DNA from 3 places in the Mesorhizobium sp. M0772 genome. Region 2 is predicted to be linked to each of the others. Evidence: riboswitches for the same ligand, from Rfam matches in the RefSeq annotation. Region 2 holds a riboswitch; each other region holds the start of a gene.
What was found. Region 2 has a riboswitch for cobalamin ahead of NKI06_RS05325 (aromatic ring-hydroxylating oxygenase subunit alpha). Riboswitches for the same ligand answer to the same signal wherever they lie in the genome.
Positions count from the first base shown of each region.

Region 1 (6,658 bases), on a different contig from region 2:
GCTTGGCTTGCGCCGCCTCGCCGGGATTGGAGACGATGAAGGGATAGATGACGGGCAGCGAGCCGGTGGCGATCTCGGGGAAGCAGTTTTGTGAGAGCGCAACCGTCTTGCCGGGCAGCCATTCCAGCGTGCCATGGGCGCCGACATGGATGAGAGCATGGATGCGGAGCGATTTGCGCAGCCACAGGCCGAAGGCCAGCAGATCGTGGCGCTGCGGCAGCGTCGGGTCGTGGTAATCGGCGCGCCGGTCGGCCGAGCGGCCACGGTCGGGGGCGAGAGCGACAGTGATGTTGCCGAAGGTGGCGGCGCGGAAGGGGAAGCCGCTCTTACCCTCCCCCTTGTGGGGAGGGTGGCCCGCAGGGCCGGGTGGGGGTGGTGCACCGCTACCCCCACCCCGTTTCGCGCCATCCGCTTCGCGAATGTCGCGAACCGACCCTCCCCACAAGGGGGAGGGTGAAGGAGCGCCCCATGCCGCCTCGACTGCAGCCAGTGCCTCAGCCGGCAAATCCTTTGAGAAGTCCAGATACTCATCCAGCCCCAGCCCACCATCGCTCCGCTCCAACGCGTCCAGCAGCGCACGCGGCGTTTCTGGAATCCCGTCAACGCGATAGCCCTGCTCCTTCAGGTCATGCAGCATGGCCAGCACGCTGGACGGCACATCCAGGCCCACGGCATAGCCAGTGCGGCCGGGCGCACTCGGATAATCCGGAATGAGGATCGCCAACTTACGCGTCGCGCGGGGCGTCTGCTGCAACCGTGTGAACGCCGCTAGCCTGTCCGCCACTTGCGCCACGCGATCCGGTTCCGGCCGGTTGGCGAAGGCGCGGTGGCCGAGCGCCGGGTCGGTCTCGCTCTCGCCCTTGAAGGAAATCGCGCCGGCGAGGATGCGGCCGTCGAGTTCGGGCAGCACGACATGCATGGCGAGGTCGGCGGGCGCCAGGCCGCGCTGGTTGTTGTCCCAGACGTCGCGGCGGGTGGTGGCGACGATGACCTGGAAGACAGGCACGCCGGCGCGGTCGAAGAGCGTTTCGACGCCGGGTTCGGCGCCGGAAGCGAAGGCGGTTGCGGTGATGATGGCGGTGGGCTTGAGCGTGGCCAGCGCGGTTCCGACGAAGGCCAGGGAGGTCGGGTCTTTGAGGCTGGAGACGAAGATCGGGATCGGTCTCATGCCGCGCTGGCGGAGTGCATCAAAGAGGGCATCGATTGGCGCGACATCGGCGGCCAGCAGCATCGAGCGGTAGAATAGGATGGGGATGATGGGAAGGTTGATGTTGTCTGCGCCGAGTTCCCGCCCACCCCCCTCTGTCCTGCCGGACATCTCCCCCGCAAGGGGGCAGATTGTGCTCTCATAAATGTTTTCGCCAATCGCAGACCTTGCGGAGATCTCCAAAGGAGCAGGAGAGGAGCCGCCTTTGGTAACGGCTGATCTCCCCCCTTGCGGGGGAGATGTCCGGCAGGACAGAGGGGGGTGTGAAGGAACGCCGACATCGGCAAAATTCAACTTGCCTACGACGCCGCGGCCAGGCTCGTAGTAGCCAGCTTTCGGCACGCTAACCGGGTCAGCCGCCCCCGCATCCCGTCCCGCCAGCCCCGCCAATCTTTGCACCAGCGCCGTCATATTCTCCGGGCCACCCTCGCGGAAATAACCAAGCAGGCCGTCCAGATCCTCGCGCGGCAGCGTCGAGGCTTCGATCAGCCTGAGATCCTCGTCGTGGCTCTCGCCCGGCAGCAGCGCCAGCTTGATGCCGTTCGCACGGGCAGTCGCGGCAAGCTGGTCGCAGCCATAGCGCCACCAGTCGTAGCCGCCGAGGATGCGCACCAAAATCACCTTGGCGTGGCGGGCGACGCTGTCGATCCAGAGGTCCACGGACATGGGATGGCGCAGGTCGCGCAGCGCCGCCAGCCGCATCGACGGCAGGCGGACGGCATCGGCCTTCCAGGCCGCCGCGAGGCCGGCGAGGTCGCTGTCGGTGAAGGACAGCGCCACGATATCCGCCGGCGTCTGCCGGAGATCAACTGGCTCGGCGAGATCGTCGAGCGAGGCGGAGGTCGTGGCGAGTATATGCATCGCGGCTCGTGCCTGAGATCAACCGGCGAGTATACGCTCGATCGCCGGACGGTTCAGCCCCTTCAGGCCAATGACGACGAGACGCGAGCGGCGATCGTCCTCGGCCGTCCAGGCGCGGTCATAGTAATGGTTGACGCGTGGGCCGACGGCCTGCAGCAAAAGCCGCATCGGCTTGCCGCCGACATCGACGAAGCCTTTTACACGCAACACGTTTTCCTGTTCGGCGGCGGTGGCGACGCGCTTGGCCAGGTCGTCGGGATTGGCGATCGAGGGGATGTCGACGATGAAGGTGTCGAAATCGTCATGCTCATGATCGAAAGCGCCGTCGTGATGCGACTTGCGGTTCTCGATGTCGTCTTCGACGGCGAGACCGAGGCCAAGCAGCACCGACGGGTCGACCTTGCCATGCGCAGTCGGCACGATTTTTACCGCGCGAGCGGAATGCTCATTGATGATGGCGTTGGCGCGGGCCGAACCGGCTGAATCCATCAAATCGCTTTTCGACAGGATGATCAGGTCGGCGCAGGCGATCTGGTCCTCGAAGACTTCTTCGACCGGATCGTCGTGGTCGAGCGTTTCGTCCTGAGCGCGCTGTGCCTGCAACGCGTCCATGTCGTTGGCGACGCGGCCTCCGGCCAGCGCCGGGCCGTCGACCACGGCGATGACGCCATCGACGGTCACCCGGCTCTTCACGCTTGGCCACTGGAACGCCTGGACCAGCGGCTTGGGCAGAGCGAGGCCCGAGGTCTCGATCAGGATGTGGTCGACCCTCGGTGTCAGCGCGAGGATCTTGTCGAGGGCGGGCACGAAATCGTCGGCGACTGTACAGCAGATGCAGCCATTGGCCAGTTCGACGATGTTTTCCTCGGGGCAGGTGTCGATGCCGCAGCCTTTCAGGATTTCCCCGTCGATGCCGATGTCGCCGAACTCGTTGACGATGATGGCAATGCGCTTGCCCCCGGCGTTTTCCAGGAGATGGCGGACCAGCGTCGTCTTGCCGGCGCCGAGAAAGCCGGTGACGACGGTGCAGGGAACACGGGAGAGATTGCCGGTCGGGTTTGAAACGTTCATCGTCAGTCCTTCAGCATATCGAGGGGTGGGATGCGGGCAACGAGGCCGCGCTTGAGGCTATCGGGCCGGCCGCGCCACGGGATGAGACCGTCGGTCGAAGTCGCGAAGAGCTTTGCGCCGGTGACGAGGTCGGCGCCGCTGGCCGCGGTCAGGTCGCCGAACACATAGCTCCAGCAGCCATCGCGCAGGATCGCGGCGCTGAGGCGGCGCTTGCAATTGCCGAGACATTCGGCGGTGCGGACCCGGATATCGCCGGCAGCGGCGCGGCGTGTGTCCTCAGCCAGCAATTCGCCGGCGCGCGGATGGGCGTCGGAACCGGTCTCATCGCGGCAGGAGGCGCAGACGATGACGGTCACGCCGGTCAGGGCGTCGTTGTCCCCGGACGCAATGTCCGCTGTGCCAGCCGAAAAACTGCTGTTCTGGTCCAAAAACCGTGCTCCTTGCCCGGAAACCCGCCAGGCGATCGGATACTTTGTCTCAGACGGCAGGTCTCCTGGCTCGCGGGTCGTCGCCTTGGTTAGCCGCCTTCCCGGTGTTACCCAGTGGCTTTCGGCCTTGGCTCGTCGCTTACAGTTGCGGGGACAGCCGCGGATTTGGGACCGAAATCCCGCACCGCATTCCCTCTTGGCCCTTGCCGTTGCGGGCAGGGGACCGTCTGCAGCGGATTTAGGCTTTTGCGGGCGGCGGTGTCAACGCACGGCTACGACATGGCGATGTCGGCCAAAGGCTTCCCCAGATTGCCGGCCGGCGTCACTTCGATGCGCTCAAGGCCAAGCCAGCCCTGCATCTGCTTCAATTCCTCGAACAGCTGGGCAGCTGTCTCAGGCGGTGCGCCTGCTTCGGCGTAGGCGGCGTGGACGCGTAAGACACTCGCAGGCCGGTCGGCCTTGAGATCGACGCGGGCGACGATCCGGTCGCCGAGCAGGAAGGGCAGCACGTAGTAGCCATATTGGCGCTTTTCGGCCGGCGTGTAGATCTCGATGCGGTAGTTGAAATCGAACAGGCGCTCGGTGCGCGAGCGCTCGAAGACCACCGGATCGAAGGGCGCCAGTAGCGCGCGGGCCTCGATCTTTCGCGGCAGGCGGGCGTCCTTATAGAGGTAAGCCGGCTTGTCCCAGCCTTCGACGTTTACCGGCAGCAACTCGCCCATCTCAACCAGTTCCTCCAACCGGCCCTTCATGTCGGCTGGCGACAAGCGGAAATAATCGCGCAGGTCACCCGACGTCGCGATGCCGTGGGCGCGGGCGGAAATGCGCAGCAATTCGCGGTGCGCGTCCTCGGCCGCCGGCACCGGCAGATCGAGGATCGCCTGCGGCAGCACGCGCTCGGGCAGGTCGTAGAAACGCTCGAAGCCACGGCGGTGCGCCGTGGTGATGCGTCCGGCCCAAAACAGCCATTCGAAGGCGTGCTTGGCGTGGCTCCAGCCCCACCAGCCGCCCGAACCTTTCTGGCCCTCCAGTGCCGAAGCGGCAATCGGGCCGCGCTCGGCGACCGCGCGGTAGATCTCTTCGATATAGGCGCCGTGCTCGCGGCCCCATTTGGCGAGGCCCAGATACATTTCGTCGCCGCTTTCAGCGCGCTGCATGCGCCAGCGCATCAGTGGGTAGGTCTCGACCGGCAGGAACGAGGCCTCATGCGCCCAGTATTCGAACACCGTGCGTTTGCGGGTGATTGCGGCATTGTCGAGCAGGGTGAGCGGGTAGGGGCCAACGCGCGAATAGAGCGGCATATAGTGGGCGCGCACCACGGCGCTGACGGAATCGATCTGCAGCAGGCCGGTGCGCGACAGCACGCGGGCGAGGTGGCGGCGATCGGGCGTGCCGACCGGGCGGGGATCGAGAAATCCTTGCGCGGCGAGCGCGATGCGCCTGGCCGTCGGGAGTGAGATATTGTCCTTCGTCAAAGTGTCTTGCCTCGAACCATTTTTCCCGACTTTAGCCGGCGATTCCGGTCATGCTAGCAGGCAAATGGCGGGAGATGTGTCAGGAGACAAAAGTGGAGTGAAAGATGAAGGAAATCAAACAGGAGGAGATCGGACCAGTTTTTCCCGGCCTGCCGTCCAGCACTGTCTTTTGAACAAGGTTTGACTTGCTTCGCTGAAAGCCCTGCGCTAACCCTCGCCGCGTTGCAGCAAGGCACCTAAAACGGTTCAGCGGTTAAACTGTCGCGCTTCCGCATTAGGGTTGGTTGCTGTAATCAAAGTGGATTGGCCGCCAACGGAAAGCCGAGCATGAACGTACTCCTCAGTTCATACCTGCCCATCGTCCTCTTTATCGCCGTGGCCGCGGTTGTAGGCCTGGCGCTTATCATCGCGCCGTTCCTGGTGGCTTATCGCAATCCCGATCCGGAGAAGCTTTCCGCCTACGAGTGCGGGTTCAACTCGTTCGACGATGCCCGGATGAAATTCGACATCCGCTTCTACCTGGTGTCGATCCTGTTCATCATCTTCGATCTGGAAGTGGCCTTCCTGTTTCCGTGGGCGGTGTCGTTCTCGAAGATCGGCATGCTCGGTTTCTGGTCGATGATGGTGTTTTTGGCGGTGCTGACCATCGGCTTTGCCTATGAATGGAAAAAAGGAGCGCTGGAATGGGATTGAACGACAGTTCCGGAACGCTCGTCGCGCCGAAGCCAAAAGGCCTGATCGACCCCAATACCGGACGTCCGGTCGGTTCCGACGATCCGTTCTTCCTCGAGATCAACAATGAACTGGCCGACAAGGGTTTTCTGGTCACCTCGACCGAGGCGCTGATCACCTGGGCACGCAGCGGCTCGCTGATGTTCATGACCTTCGGTCTCGCCTGCTGTGCCGTCGAGATGATCCACACCTCGATGCCGCGCTATGATTCTGAAAGGTTTGGCGTGGCTCCTCGCGCGTCGCCGCGCCAGTCCGACATCATGATCGTGGCGGGAACGCTGACCAACAAGATGGCCCCGGCTTTGCGCAAGGTGTACGACCAGATGCCGGAGCCGCGCTACGTCATCTCGATGGGCTCCTGCGCCAATGGCGGCGGCTATTATCACTATTCCTATTCGGTGGTGCGCGGCTGCGACCGCATCGTGCCGGTCGACATCTATGTGCCCGGCTGCCCGCCAAGCGCCGAAGCGCTGCTCTACGGCATTCTTCTCCTGCAGAAGAAGATCCGCCGCACCGGCACGATCGAACGGTAGACCCATGGCCGCATCCCTGAGCGAACTGTCGACCTATCTCGGCGAAAAGCTGCCGGGCCGCGTCACCGATGCAGTGCTTGCCTATGGCGAACTGACGATCTCGGTTGCTACAGACAATCTGATCGAGGTGACAAGCTTCCTGCGTGACGATTCGGGTTGCCAGTTCATTTCGATCATCGATATCTGCGGCGCCGACTACCCGTCGCGCGTCAAGCGTTTCGATGTCGTCTATCATCTGCTGTCGCCGAAGCAGAATTTGCGCATCCGCATCAAGGTGCAGGCCGACGAAGAGACGCTGGTGCCGTCGCTCACCGCTGTCTATCCCGGCGCCGACTGGTATGAGCGCGAAGC
Region 1 covers NZ_JAMYPB010000006.1:2,680-9,337, forward strand. Annotated here, with positions in the region: gene cobN (cobaltochelatase subunit CobN) at 1-2,068, opposite strand, end outside; gene cobW (cobalamin biosynthesis protein CobW) at 2,087-3,139, opposite strand; gene NKI06_RS05565 (DUF1636 family protein) at 3,142-3,567, opposite strand; cobalamin riboswitch at 3,606-3,810, opposite strand; gene NKI06_RS05570 (winged helix-turn-helix domain-containing protein) at 3,840-5,042, opposite strand; gene NKI06_RS05575 (NADH-quinone oxidoreductase subunit A) at 5,370-5,735, shown strand; gene NKI06_RS05580 (NuoB/complex I 20 kDa subunit family protein) at 5,726-6,307, shown strand; gene NKI06_RS05585 (NADH-quinone oxidoreductase subunit C) at 6,312-6,658, shown strand, end outside.
Region 1: linked by a shared signal. The riboswitch ahead of NKI06_RS05565 (DUF1636 family protein) and the one ahead of NKI06_RS05325 (aromatic ring-hydroxylating oxygenase subunit alpha) in region 2 are both predicted to bind cobalamin.

Region 2 (6,658 bases):
TCGGCGGCACCGACGCAATATCCGGCCGGCACCACTGCCGATCTCGGCGACGGCGTGACCTTGCAGCTCAATGCCGACGGAACGTTCGTCATGAGTTCGCCCAAGGCTTTCGAAGGCGACCGTGGCCAGCGCGTCTATTACGCCTCGTCGGCGCCACCGAAATTCACCACCGACAATTACCAGACCGTGCTGTTTTCGGAGGGCATCGGCCGCTCGTTCATAAACTCGCTGACCGTTACCATCCCGGCGACGGTCATCCCGATCCTGATCGCCGCCTTCGCCGCTTATGCATTGGCGTGGATGCGTTTTCCCGGCCGCGCCTTGCTGATCGCCACAATCATCGGCCTGCTGGTCGTGCCGCTGCAGATGTCCTTGATCCCGCTTTTGAAGATCTACAACGGCGTCGGCATCTTCTTCGGTGTGCCGTCGAAAACCTATCTCGGCATCTGGCTGGCGCATACCGGCTTCGGCCTGCCCTTCGCCATCTATCTCCTGCGCAGCTACATTGCCGGCCTGCCGCGCGAGATCATGGAATCGGCGCGCATAGATGGCGCCAGCGATTTCGAAATCTTCGTCAAGATCGTGCTGCCGCTGTCCTTCCCGGTGCTGGCGTCCTTTGCAATCTTCCAGTTCCTGTGGGTGTGGAACGATTTGTTGGTGGCAATGGTTTTCCTCGGTACCGAAGGGGACCAGATCGTGCTGACCGCGAAGCTCAACGCGCTGCTCGGCTCGCGCGGCGGCGACTGGGAAATCCTGACGACATCGGCCTTCGTCACCATTATCGTGCCGCTGATCGTGTTCTTCTCGCTGCAGCGCTATTTCGTCCGCGGGCTGCTGGCCGGCTCGGTCAAAGGAGGTTGAGACTTATGCAAGCCGCTTTGAAGGCGACCTCGAAGCCCGATCTCGCCGTCGATCGCGACTGGTGGCGGGGCGCGGTGATCTACCAGATCTATCCGCGCTCCTATCAGGACTCCAATGGCGACGGCATCGGCGACCTCAAGGGCATCATCCGCAGGCTGCCCTACATCGCCTCGCTCGGCGTCGACGCCATCTGGATTTCGCCCTTCTTCAAGTCGCCGATGAAGGATTTCGGCTACGACGTCTCGGACTATTGCGACGTCGACCCGATGTTCGGGACGCTCGCCGATTTCGACGCGCTGGTTGCGGAAGCCCATCACCTCGGCCTCAAGGTGATGATCGACGAGGTGCTGTCGCACACCGCCGACAACCATCCATGGTTCAAGGAGAGCCGCGCCAGCCGTAGCAATCCCAAGGCCGACTGGTATGTCTGGGCCGACGCCAGGCCGGACGGCACGCCGCCCAACAACTGGCTGTCGATCTTCGGCGGCTCGGCCTGGCAGTGGGACACCAGCCGCCAGCAATATTATCTGCATAATTTCCTGTCCGAGCAGCCGGACCTCAACTTCCACAATCTGCAAGTCCAGGACGCGCTGCTCGACGTCACCCGCTTCTGGCTGGAGCGCGGCGTCGACGGCTTCCGCCTCGACACCATCAATTTCTACTTCCACAGCCACGGGCTGGAGAACAATCCGCCGCTGCCGCCCGAAGAGCGCAACGACCAGACAGCACCTGCGGTCAATCCCTACAACTACCAGGACCATATCTACGACAAGAGCCGGCCGGAAAACCTTGCCTTCCTCGAACGGTTCCGGGCGCTGCTCGACGAATATCCGGCAACCGCCGCAGTCGGCGAAGTCGGCGATTCGCAACGCGGACTGGAAGTGGTCGCCGCCTACACCGCCGGCGGCAAACGCGTCCACATGTGCTATTCCTTCGATTTCCTGGCGCCGGAAAAGATCAGCGCCGCCAAGGTGCGCCAGGTGCTGGAAGCCTTCGGCAAGGTCGCCAGCGACGGCTGGTCGTGCTGGGCCTTTTCCAACCACGACGTGATGCGTCCGGCCTCGCGCTGGGCCGCCGACGAGGCCGACCCGGCCGCCTATCTGAAGGTTATCTCGGCGCTGCTGATGTCGCTGCGCGGTTCGGTCTGCCTCTATCAGGGAGAGGAGCTTGGGCTGGGCGAAGCCGAGTTGCAGTTCGAGGATCTGCAGGACCCCTACGGCATTCGCTTCTGGCCCGAATTCAAGGGCCGCGACGGCTGCCGCACGCCGATGGTGTGGGATGCAACCGCCAGCAATGCCGGCTTTTCGACGGCCAAGCCCTGGCTGCCGGTGCCGGGCAAGCACTTGTCGCAAGCGGTCAATGTTCAGCAGGGCGACGCGGCCTCGCTGCTCGAGCACTACCGGCGCTTTCTCGGTTTCCGCCGCCAGCATCCGGCCCTGGCCAAAGGCGACATCGAGTTCATCGAAAGCGAGGGCGACACCGTCGCCTTCACTCGCCGTGAGGGCAATGAGCAGATCGTCTGCGTCTTCAATCTGGCCAGCAAGCCGGCCGAGGTCGATCTCGGTGGTCAGGCGCTGCTGCCATTGGCCGGGCACGGTTTTTCGGGACAATCCGGCACAGGTTCCATCCGCCTCGGCGGCTACGGCGCCTGGTTCGGGCGCATCGACTGAGTTTTTGACGAAACTGGATTTTTTGAGGAAATCCAGGTTCTCTAGGGAAATCACTGGGAGGAAATTATGGCCGATGTCACGCTGAGACAGGTGAAGAAATCATACGGCAATCTGCACATTCTCCACGGCATCGACCTCGACATAAAGTCGGGCGAGTTCATCGTCTTCGTCGGCCCGTCGGGTTGCGGCAAGTCGACCTTGCTGCGGTCCATCGCCGGGCTTGAGGAGATCACCTCCGGCGAGCTGAAGATCGCCGGCGAGGTGGTGAACGACGTGCCGCCTTCCAAGCGCGGCATTGCCATGGTGTTCCAGTCCTATGCGCTCTATCCGCACATGACCGTCTACGACAACATGGCCTTCTCGATGAAGATCGGCAAGGAAAGCAAGGCCGAGATCGACAAGCGGGTGCGGCAGGCCGCCGAAATCCTGCAGCTGACCAAATATCTCGACCGCCTGCCCAAGGCGATGTCGGGCGGCCAGCGCCAGCGTGTCGCCATCGGTCGCGCCATCGTGCGCAATCCGAAAGTGTTCCTGTTCGACGAGCCGCTGTCGAATCTCGACGCGGCGCTGCGCGTCGCGACCCGCATCGAGATCGCCAAGCTCAAGGAATCGATGCCTGCCACGACCATGATCTACGTCACCCACGATCAGGTCGAAGCGATGACGCTCGCCGACCGCATCGTCGTGCTGAAGGATGGCCATATCGAGCAGGTCGGCACGCCGATGGACCTCTACAAGAAGCCCGGCAATCTGTTCGTTGCCCAGTTCATCGGCTCGCCGGCCATGAACATCCTGCCGGCGACAATCGACAGGACGGGCAACCCGACAATCGTCAGCCATGTCGGCGGCCGCAAGGCAACGGTGCCGATCGCAACGCCGGCGTCAGCAAAGGGTGCGGCAGTCAGCTTCGGCGTGCGGCCGGAGGATCTGTCGGCCGCCACCGGCGCGGAATATCTTTTCGAGGGCGTGGTGGACTATGTCGAGCAACTCGGCGAGGTGCAGCTTGTCTATGTCGATATCGGCCGCGCTGACCTGCCGTTGGTGACCAAGCTGCCCGGCAATGTCGAGGTCAAGCGCGGGGCAAAGCTGCGACTGACCGCGGATGCCGGGGACCTGCACATCTTCGACGCCGATGGGCACTCCTTCTCGCTCAAGCCGGTGGAAGTGAAGGCGGCTTGAGATAGCTGCGTCGTACAGGCATGAAAAAAGAGCGGCGGGCCCGGCCCGCCGCTCTTTTTTTAAGCTTCGGCTGTTAGTTGTTGCCGAACCGATCCCTGTCGCTGCTCTGAGGAACGAACTTCTGTTGGTCGTTCGACGAGTTCAGCAGCTTGTAGACCGCCGAGTTGGTGCCGGTCGACGAAGTGCGGGTGGTGTCGACGGCAGCGGCCGGCTGGTTGGCGCCATTGGAGCCATAATTGTCGCTGCCGGCAAAGGCAGCGCTCGAAACAGCCAGAACGGCTGCGGTGGCAAGAACGATCTTCTTCATTTTAGTCTCCTGAATTTTTCTGATGCCGCCAGCTGCAGCGGATAAGCCCGCCACGTGCTGGAAACCGGCTTTTAGCGGCCGAAAAGGTTACGGTCGGCACCGTGGGCAGGCGCCTGCTCGGCTGGAGCCGACTTCTCAACCGAAGCCGTATGGCCACTATCGGTCGACGTAATCGCAGGCTGGTTGGCGCCGTTCGAACCGTAGTTGTCGCTGCCGGCGAAAGCGCTGCCGGAGATGGCCAAAACGGCGGCGGCAGCAAGGATGATCTTTTTCATTTCAAATACTCCTGAATTTTTTGGGATCCCGAGAGCGACGGGTTAGCCGCCCTTCTTTGGTCGGGATCAGCGATTGCCGTAGAGGTCGCGGTCGGCGCCCTGAACGACAGGCTGCTTGTCAGCGTGCGCCGGCTTCTGAATGGAAGCCGTATACGAGCTGTCGACCGAGACGGCTGGCTGGTTCGCACCATTGGAACCGTAATTGTCGCTACCGGCGAAGGCGCTGCCGGTGATCGCCAAAACGGCTGCGGCAGTGAGGATGATCTTTTTCATTTTTAGGACTCCAGTTTGTCTGTCCGTCTAGCGGCGTGTCTTGGGAGGAATTCGCGTCGATCGGACAGCCCCGATGTGGGAAAGCCATAGGCTGGTTTCCAATCACGAAGTTGTTCCGTGTGGACCACGGTCCTGCACCTTGAAATTGTGCCAGGAAGTTCCTCTATGGTCATTTATCGCATTGTTTTCAGTCGCTTATGCCGAACCGAGTGGTTCGCTCCGACGTCGGTTTCCGGGCCGTCGTCCACACCGTCCTGCACGCATTGTCAACAGAAACGAACCGTTCGGTTCGATTAGAGATTGCTAATAGTAACTTTTCGATACCGTTGAGCCATTTTTGCCCGCGATCGAACTGGATCGGCAGCGATTCGAAACGGCGATGATGGCGTCGCAAGAAACGTCTCAGCTCTTTGACCGGGGGCGGGGGGCGTAAGCCGCGCGTGTCGCGCCGCATGGATATGATGTCGCTTTCATGCCGACGTCGCGATCGCTGCCGTGATTAGATGATCGCATCTCAGGTGCCGCTTCGTGACGACGCAGCGGAGAATTGGGAAGCCGGTCAGAATCCGGCGCTGCCCCCGCAACGGTGGTGGAGTTCAAGTCGCAACGGGAGACCACTGGGCAAGAGCCTGGGAAGGTGTCGCGATGGTCCGCAAGGACAACTCCAGAGCCCGGAAACCAGCCCGAGATGCCTAGACTCGACTGATCGCGGTGGGCGGTCAAGAGGTGGATAGTGCATGTCCGGCGCCGCGCCGGCCTGCGTCCGATCCTTCCTCCATCACCACCAAGTTCAGTCCTTAAACCACGAGGACAGAACTATGGATACGCGCAACGACATGCTGAGGCTCCTGAACGGCCGCAAGCAAGGCTTTTCGCTGGAACAGCCCTTCTACACCGACCCGGACTATTTCAAGCTCGACATGGAGCTTATCTGGTATCGCGACTGGCTGTTCATCGGCCATGATTGCGAACTGCCGAAGCCCGGCAGCTATATCACCGTGCAGATCGGCGATTATCCGGTGGTGCTGGTCCGCGACCAGAAGGGCAACATCAACGCCTTTCACAATTCCTGCCGCCATCGCGGCAGCCGTGTCTGCAACACTGAGAAGGGCATGGCGGCAAAGCTTGTCTGCCCTTATCACCAGTGGACCTACGAGCTTGACGGCCGGCTGCTGTTTGCCCGCCAGATGGCCGACGGTTTCGACAAGAGCCAGTTCGGCCTGAAGCCCGTCGCCTGCGAGAGCGTCGGCGGCTACATCTTCATCTGCCTGGCGAAAGAACCTGCCGACTTTGCGCCGATGCGCGCCATGATAGAGCCCTACCTCAAGCCGCACCGGCTGAATGAAGCCAAGGTCGCCTTCGAGAGCACCATCATCGAGAAGGGCAACTGGAAGCTGGTCTGGGAAAACAACCGCGAATGCTATCACTGCGCCGGCAATCATCCGGAGCTGTGCAAGACATTCCCCGAAGCGCCGACGGTGACCGGCGTGCAGGGCGCCGACAGCGATCCGGAGATGCTGGCGCACTGGGCGAAATGCGAGGCGGCGGGCCTGCCGAGCAAGTTCCGCATCGATCCGGCCGGGCAATACCGCGCCACCCGCGCGCCGCTGCTGCGCGATGCCGTCAGCTACACGATGTCGGGAAAGCGCGCGGTGACGAAGAACCTGTCCGACACTGTTGCCGCCGACCGCATCGGCACCTTGATGCACTACCACTATCCGACGACCTGGAACCACATCCTGATCGACCATGCGGTCACCTTCCGGGTGCTGCCGATCAGCGCCACGCAAACCGCGGTGACGACCAAGTGGCTGGTGCACAAGGATGCGGTCGAGGGCGTCGACTACAACCTTGAAGAACTGACCCATGTCTGGACCGAGACCAACGACCAGGACCGCCGCATCGTCGAGGAGAACGCCTTCGGCATCCTGTCCCCGGCCTATGAGCCCGGCCCCTATTCGGAGCTGCATGAGGGCGGCGTGATCCAGTTCGTCGAATGGTACGCGGCCTTCATCGGCCCGCGCCTTGCCGAAGGCGGCCGGCCGGCGCTGCGCAGCGTCGCGTGAGCTGGAGCAGGCGAAGAGGGACCAGAG
Region 2 covers NZ_JAMYPB010000005.1:131,191-137,848, forward strand. Annotated here, with positions in the region: gene NKI06_RS05295 (carbohydrate ABC transporter permease) at 1-861, shown strand, start outside; gene bglA (beta-galactosidase BglA) at 867-2,531, shown strand; gene NKI06_RS05305 (ABC transporter ATP-binding protein) at 2,598-3,710, shown strand; gene NKI06_RS05310 (DUF680 domain-containing protein) at 3,784-4,017, opposite strand; gene NKI06_RS05315 (DUF680 domain-containing protein) at 4,089-4,292, opposite strand; gene NKI06_RS05320 (DUF680 domain-containing protein) at 4,359-4,565, opposite strand; cobalamin riboswitch at 5,065-5,266, shown strand; gene NKI06_RS05325 (aromatic ring-hydroxylating oxygenase subunit alpha) at 5,384-6,631, shown strand.

Region 3 (6,658 bases), on a different contig from region 2:
CCCGCGACACGACTCGCCCGTCGGGATTGTTGGGATTGACGACGATGGCAATTTCGGCTCCGGCAAGCGCCTCGAAATCGTCGACCTCCGCCACCGCATGGCCGGCAATCGCGGCGGCCCTGGCATGCTCGGCATAGGTCGGCCCGAGCACCAGCGCCTTGCCGGGGCTGACCAGCGAGGCGACGCGCGGCAGCAGGATCTGCGTGCCCGGGGCGACCACCACATTCTCGGCCGAAGGCGCGCCATAGGCGCCGGCCGCGACCCTGGCCAGCTCACGCAGGCGCGCGGCCTCCGGCAATCGTGACAGGGCGGTGGCGGGCAGCTCGAAAAGCGGGTAGGAGTGCGGATTGATACCTGTCGAGAGATCGACGAAAGGTTGTGGCGCGTGAGGGAAGAGCGCCCTCGCCCGGCCAAGGGATCCACCGTGATCCACCACAGTAATCGCTCCATCAGAAAGCTTCATGTCGATCCTGATCGCTTTCCTGTCGCTGGCCATCGAACGCATCCTGGGTTACCCGGACTGGCTGTTCCGTGCCGTCGGCCATCCCGTCACCTGGTTCGGCAGGCTGATAGCCTTTCTCGACCTCAGGCTCAACCGCGACACTGATTCCGACGCGCTGCGTCGCCGCCGCGGCGTGCAGGCGCTGCTGGTGATCGTGCTGGTGCCGGCGGCAATCGCCTTCATCGTGCAAATCCTGCTCTGGCAGCTCTTTCCTGCCGGCATGATCATCACGGCAATCCTGGCCTCGTCGCTGCTGTCGCAAAAGAGCCTTACCGAACATGTCGAGGCGGTGGCCGATTCGCTGGATACCGGCGGGCTGGCGCTCGGCCGCATTGCGGTTGCGCGCATCGTCGGCCGCGATCCAGAGAAGCTCGACCATGCCGGCGTCAGCCGCGCCGCCATCGAAAGCCTGGCCGAGAATTTCTCCGACGGCATCGTTGCGCCCGCCTTCTGGACAGGTGTCTGCGGTCTGGCCGGCGGCGTCGCCTACAAGGCCGCCAACACCGCCGATTCGATGATCGGCCACCGCACCCCGCACCACGAGGCCTTCGGCCGCGCGGCGGCACTCTTCGACGACTGGATCAACCTGCCGGCGTCCCGGCTGACCGCGTTGCTGATCGTTGCCGCCGCCTTTCTCGTTGACGGCGCCGATCCCCGCAACGCCTGGCAAGCAGTGCGGCGCGACGCCAAAAAGCACCGCTCGCCCAATGCCGGCTGGCCGGAAGCGGCAATGGCCGGCGCACTCGGCCTGGCGCTCGCCGGCCCGCGCAGCTATGGCGGCGTCATCGTCGAGGACGCCTATATGGGCGAAGGCGGCCGCCGCGAGGCCGACAGCACCGACATCCGGCGGGCGCTGAAACTTCACCAGATAGCAGACTATCTGCTGATCGCGCTGTTTGGATTGCTCTCCGCGGTCGTCATCTACCTGGATGTTTTGATCTCGCAGTAGATGCGCCGCCTGACTCACCAAGAGACACGGACTTCCTTGGCGTTTGAATCCACCGCCGCGCCAAATCTTTTGATCGCGTAACCGCCGGCGGCCACTGCCGAGGATTTCAGCACAGGCTCAATCACAAGGAAAAGCTTCTCGGCGTCTGGCCCGTACAGATAGAGGGTGCATTTGCCCTCGCCAAACTCGTCGCCATCAAATTCGCCGACATGCGCATTCGAAACAGCTTGTTCCAACCGATCCTCCAGAACTTGGACCGATTGCCGCTCTTCCGGCGCCCCGAACTGACCGCCGCTCAGAAGAAGATAGACAATTACCGCTTGTTCCAACGGTCATCTCCCGAAGTTAGACCCTCAAAACTCGATTCCCTGCTGCGCCTTAACGCCTGCGGAAAAATGGTGTTTGGTCACGCCCATCTCGGTGACGAGGTCGGCCGCCTCGACCAGCGCCGGCTTGGCATTGCGGCCGGTTACGACGACATGCAGGCCTTCGCGCCGCGCCTTCAGCGCCGCGACCACCTTGTCGAGATCGAGATAGTCGTAGCGCAGCGCAATGTTGAGCTCATCGAGGACGACAAGGCTGACAGAGGGGTCGGCGATCAGCTCCAGCGCCTTGGCCCAGGCGGCTTCGGCCGCCGCAATGTCGCGCTTCAGATCCTGCGTCTCCCAGGTGAAACCCTCGCCCATCGTGTGCCAGACGACACGGTCGCCGAACGCCGCGAAGGCGTCCTTTTCGCCGGTGTGCCATTTGCCCTTGATGAACTGGACGACGCCGACGCGCTTGCCATAGCCGAGCATGCGCAGCGCCAGCCCGAAGGCAGCCGTGGTCTTGCCCTTGCCGGGTCCGGTGTTGACGATCAGCAGCCCCTTCTCGACCGTCTTTTCCGCGACCTCGGCGTCCTGCACCGCCTTGCGCTTGGCCATCTTGGCGCGATGGCGCTCTTCGTCTTTTGTGTCGATATCGGTCATCTCATTTCACCTTGAGCGGCAGCCCCGCCACCATCAGAAGCACCATATCAGCTACGACCGCGATCTGCTGGTTGAGCCGGCCGGCGGCATCGCGGAACCGGCGTGCCAGCGCATTGTCGGGCACAATGCCTTGTCCGACTTCGTTGGAGACCACGAACCACGGTCCGCGCGGCCGCGAAAGCACATCGGCCAGCCGCCGGCACTCCCCCTCCAGATCATGATCGGCCAGCATATGATTGGTCAGCCACAGCGTCAGGCAGTCGACAAGCACCGGCTGGTTGTCCGGCAATGCCTCGATCGCACCTGCAAGATCAAGCGGGGCATCGATGGTCGCCCATCCCTCGCCGCGGCGCGAGCGGTGCTGCGCGATGCGCTCGCGCATTTCGCCGTCATAGGCTTGCGCGGTGGCGATATAAGCCCATGGCGGCGGCAACGCCGTCGCCAAACTTTCGGCATGCACGCTCTTGCCGGAGCGCGCACCGCCGATGATGAAGGTCAAACTGCGATCAGGCAAAGGTGTCGCGCAGGCTGGTCGCGGTGCCGGTGAAGCGCGCGCGCACTATGCCGACAACCGCGCCGAGCACCACCCAGAACACCAGATTGGTCAGCGTCACCGCCACCACGAACTGATGATGCAGGCCCTCCGGGATCGGCGTTACAAAACTGTCAGGCTGCGGCGCGCCGACAATATGCGGGGCGACGATCAGGACGACGGCGAGCACGGTCAGGGGCGCCGACGTGCGGAAGGTGATAAGGGCAAGACCGATCGCCGTTGCCATCACCGTTGCCCACCACCAGATCTGGCGCTGCATGAGATCGGCCGCCGGCATTGCCGGCAGTTCCGGCGGCAGGCCGAGTCCCGGCGCCAGCGTGAAAACGGCAAAGCCGGCCAGACCCCAGAACACGCCCTGGCGCCAGCTGCCGATGCCACCGGCGAACTCGGAAACCGCCACCAGGACCAGCGCGAAGCCGATGCCGGTGACGATATTGGCGACGACACTGAAGGCGAAGCGCTCGAAGCCGTCGGCCGGCGCCCAGCCTTCGTCCTCCGCCGGCGCGGCTGCTTCAGCCGGTGTTGCGCTGCTCACCGCATTTTCCGCCGGCGCGGCGGTGCTCATGGCATTGGTGTCCGTAGCGTTGGCGGCGGGCACCGCGGCATGCTGATGCTCGTGGCCGCCACCAGCCTTTTCGTAGACCTCCGCCTTGAGGATCAGCGGCACGGTGGCGTAGGCCTGCATGCAGGCGAGAGCGACACCGGCCACGAGCCCTGCGATCGCCGCGATGAACACGACGTTGCGAAACAGGTTCATGATGTCAGATCCTCGTCAGTGGCAGGGAAACGCCATCGAATGGCGATAGTCGTGCGCCGCATTGTGGACCGCATCGATGTGCGAGAAACCGACAACGCCGACGACGAAAATGCCCAGAAACGCGCTAAGCACGAGCTGCATGAAGCGCGACTGCGAGGAGACGGAAGCGCCGAGGGAGACGGAAGCGGAATTCATATCTTGTCCTTTCGCCCTCCACCCGAGGGCATCGAAGTCAGTTCCCTGTCGCCGGCAGGTCTCCTGGCTCGCGGATCAGCGCCCTTCCCCACCTTCCCGAAGAAAAAATCCCCAGTGGCTTGGAGAGGACTACCGCACACAGTTGCGGGGGCAGCCACGGCATTGGGCAACAAGTCAGCCCTCACCGCATTCCCTCTTGGTCCCTAACGGAACCGACGACATGCATGACTATAGGCTGAAACGGCCGCATCCGGCAAACCAAATTCCGCCGGCCAACAGCGCGAATGCGCCATGCGGCGTTACGGGTTCAACGCGGTGATCCGTTCGGCAACCAGCCGCTGCAGCCGCCACAGATGGCGATCATGAATGCCGCGCTCTTCAAGGTTTTTCACCGTGTTGTAGAGATAGTCGGCGCCCGACCCCCAGTGCCCGCAGGACGTGGCCAGCCTTTCGACGACCTTGCCCTCGTCGAGCGGGCCGGAATAGGTCAGGCCGTTGCGGTTGATCACGAAGGCCAATGCCCTGAGCGGTCCGGCCTCGCTTGCAAGCTTCAGCATGCGCGGCCGGTAGCTTGTCGGCTTCAGCGTGACTTCGCGCCGGAAAAGCCGGCCCAACTGCTCGCGCCGGTTATTGTCGGTCAGCCGAAAGGCGACGCCCTTGCATTGTCCGCCACGGTCCAGCGCCATCATCAGGCCGGGGCTGACCTTGGTGCCGCGCCAGCGCGTCATGTTCATGCAAAAGGACCGATGCCAGCCGCGCGCCAGCGCAACGCGGTCCTCGACATAATCTATTTCCGGTTTCCAGATCAGCGATCCATAGCCGAACAGCCATAGCGGTTCGCTATCCGGGAGTTCGACCTGCAATTCATCCAGAAGCGCGTCATAGTCGGCTTCATCGAGATGCATCGCGTCCGGATCAGGCCCGGGGTCCCTGATCTCGCGCCAGCAGCGCGCGACCAGCTCCGGCGTAAGCGACATCTGTCGTGCGGCCACGTTCCGAATCCCCCCAATTCCGAATGTCCCATGTCCACGACATGATTATGCGCCGCGCCTGCAACCGGCAATGCGGCACTCTGATTGACAAACGATTTGCCGGGGTGTCGGCTGACGCTTCATAGGAAGCCAGCCATGCATCCCAACCCGAGCGAGCGCGACCCCTATAACGGCCTGAGCCGGGCCGAACCGACGCTACCGTCATCGGCCTATTGGGATAGCGAGGCTTACCAGCGCGATCTCGAGGCCATCTGGTACAAAAGCTGGCTGCTCGTCTGCCGCGAGGCCGATCTTGCCCAGCCTTTGGCATTCAGGACATTCCGCGTCGGCACGCAGGAAATCGTCGTGCTGCGCGACGACACCGGCGAGTTGCGCGCCTTCCACAACACCTGCCGGCATCGCGGCTCGCAGCTTTGCCAGGAAAGCGAGGGCCGGCTGAAAGCGCGGCTCATCACTTGCCCCTACCACGCCTGGTCCTACTCGCTGCGCGGCGATCTCGTGCGCGTTCCCTCGAAATCGCTGCCAGATGGTTTCGACAAGGCCGATCATCCGCTCTACCGGGTGGCGCTGTCGGTGTGGCGCGGTTTTGTCTTTGTGAACCTTCAGCAGGCTGCGGCCGGCGCCGCCGGGACCTCCTTCGATCCCGCATCCGGCGACCTCGCCAACTGGCCGCTGGAAACGCTGGTATCAGGCCATGTCCTGCGCAAGGTGATGAACTGCAACTGGAAGATCTTCTGGGAAAACTTCAACGAGTGCCTGCATTGCCCGGGCGTCCACAAGGACCTGTCTCGGCTGGTGCCGATATACGGCCGCGGCCTGATGAGCCGGCACGACGACCCCGACTGGGTCCGCCATGCCGACAATGACGCACCGGAGTTTTCGGGTGGCCTGCGCGCCGGCGCCGAGACCTGGTCGCGCGACGGACATGCCCATGGCCCGGTCTTCCCGGGCCTGACGCCGGCAGAGAGTGCGGCCGGACAGACCTATGCCACCAGCCTGCCCTCGATGTTCATCGTCGGCCATGTCGATTATGTCAGGACGGTGCGACTGATGCCGCTCGGTCCCGAACAGGCCGAACTCACCGCCGAATGGCTGTTCGCGCCCGAGGCGCTCGCCGAGACCGACATCGACAATGTCGTCGCCTTCGGTACCCAGGTGCTGGAGGAGGATGCCGCGATCTGCGAGGTCAACCAGAAAGGCCTGCGCTCGATGCGTCACGCGGCCGGCGTGCTGATGCCGGAGGAGTATGATCTGCATCGCTTCCACAACTGGGTGCGCGAGCGGCATGCGGCCTCCTGATCAAAGCGACTTCGGCAGATAGCGCCAGGTGATAAAGCCGCAAACCGCGGCCAGAATGCCCAGCGTCACGAACACCGAGCCGAGGCCGAAAAACGCCAGCACCACCGAATAAACCAGCGGCGGCGTCAGCTCGGAAAAGTCGAGATAGGTGCGGTAGACCGCGGCCATCTGCGCCCGCTCATAGGACCGCACCGAGCGCATGAAGGCGGTCGAGCCCAGTGCATCGAGCGCGATGGTGAAGAAGGCGCCGCAGAGCAGGAAAAAGCCCGTAAGCAGCGGCGCGGTAGTGCCGACCGCGCCCGCCGCAAGCAGCGTCGCCGACATCGCGAAATAGGCGAAGGTCATGGTGCGCCGGCCGCCGAAGCGTTTTCCCGCTTTGCCCCAGAAGATCGCCATGAACAACAGCGCGTTGCCGGCCGAAACCAGCAGGCCGCCGGCAAGCT
Region 3 covers NZ_JAMYPB010000006.1:48,587-55,244, reverse strand. Annotated here, with positions in the region: gene cobD (threonine-phosphate decarboxylase CobD) at 1-463, opposite strand, end outside; gene cbiB (adenosylcobinamide-phosphate synthase CbiB) at 462-1,451, shown strand; gene NKI06_RS05815 (hypothetical protein) at 1,466-1,780, opposite strand; gene cobO (cob(I)yrinic acid a,c-diamide adenosyltransferase) at 1,805-2,419, opposite strand; gene cobU (bifunctional adenosylcobinamide kinase/adenosylcobinamide-phosphate guanylyltransferase) at 2,421-2,933, opposite strand; gene NKI06_RS05800 (CbtA family protein) at 2,926-3,729, opposite strand; gene NKI06_RS05795 (CbtB domain-containing protein) at 3,745-3,924, opposite strand; cobalamin riboswitch at 3,961-4,156, opposite strand; gene NKI06_RS05790 (gamma-glutamylcyclotransferase) at 4,224-4,916, opposite strand; gene NKI06_RS05785 (aromatic ring-hydroxylating oxygenase subunit alpha) at 5,052-6,215, shown strand; gene NKI06_RS05780 (MFS transporter) at 6,216-6,658, opposite strand, start outside.
Region 3: linked by a shared signal. The riboswitch ahead of NKI06_RS05795 (CbtB domain-containing protein) and the one ahead of NKI06_RS05325 (aromatic ring-hydroxylating oxygenase subunit alpha) in region 2 are both predicted to bind cobalamin.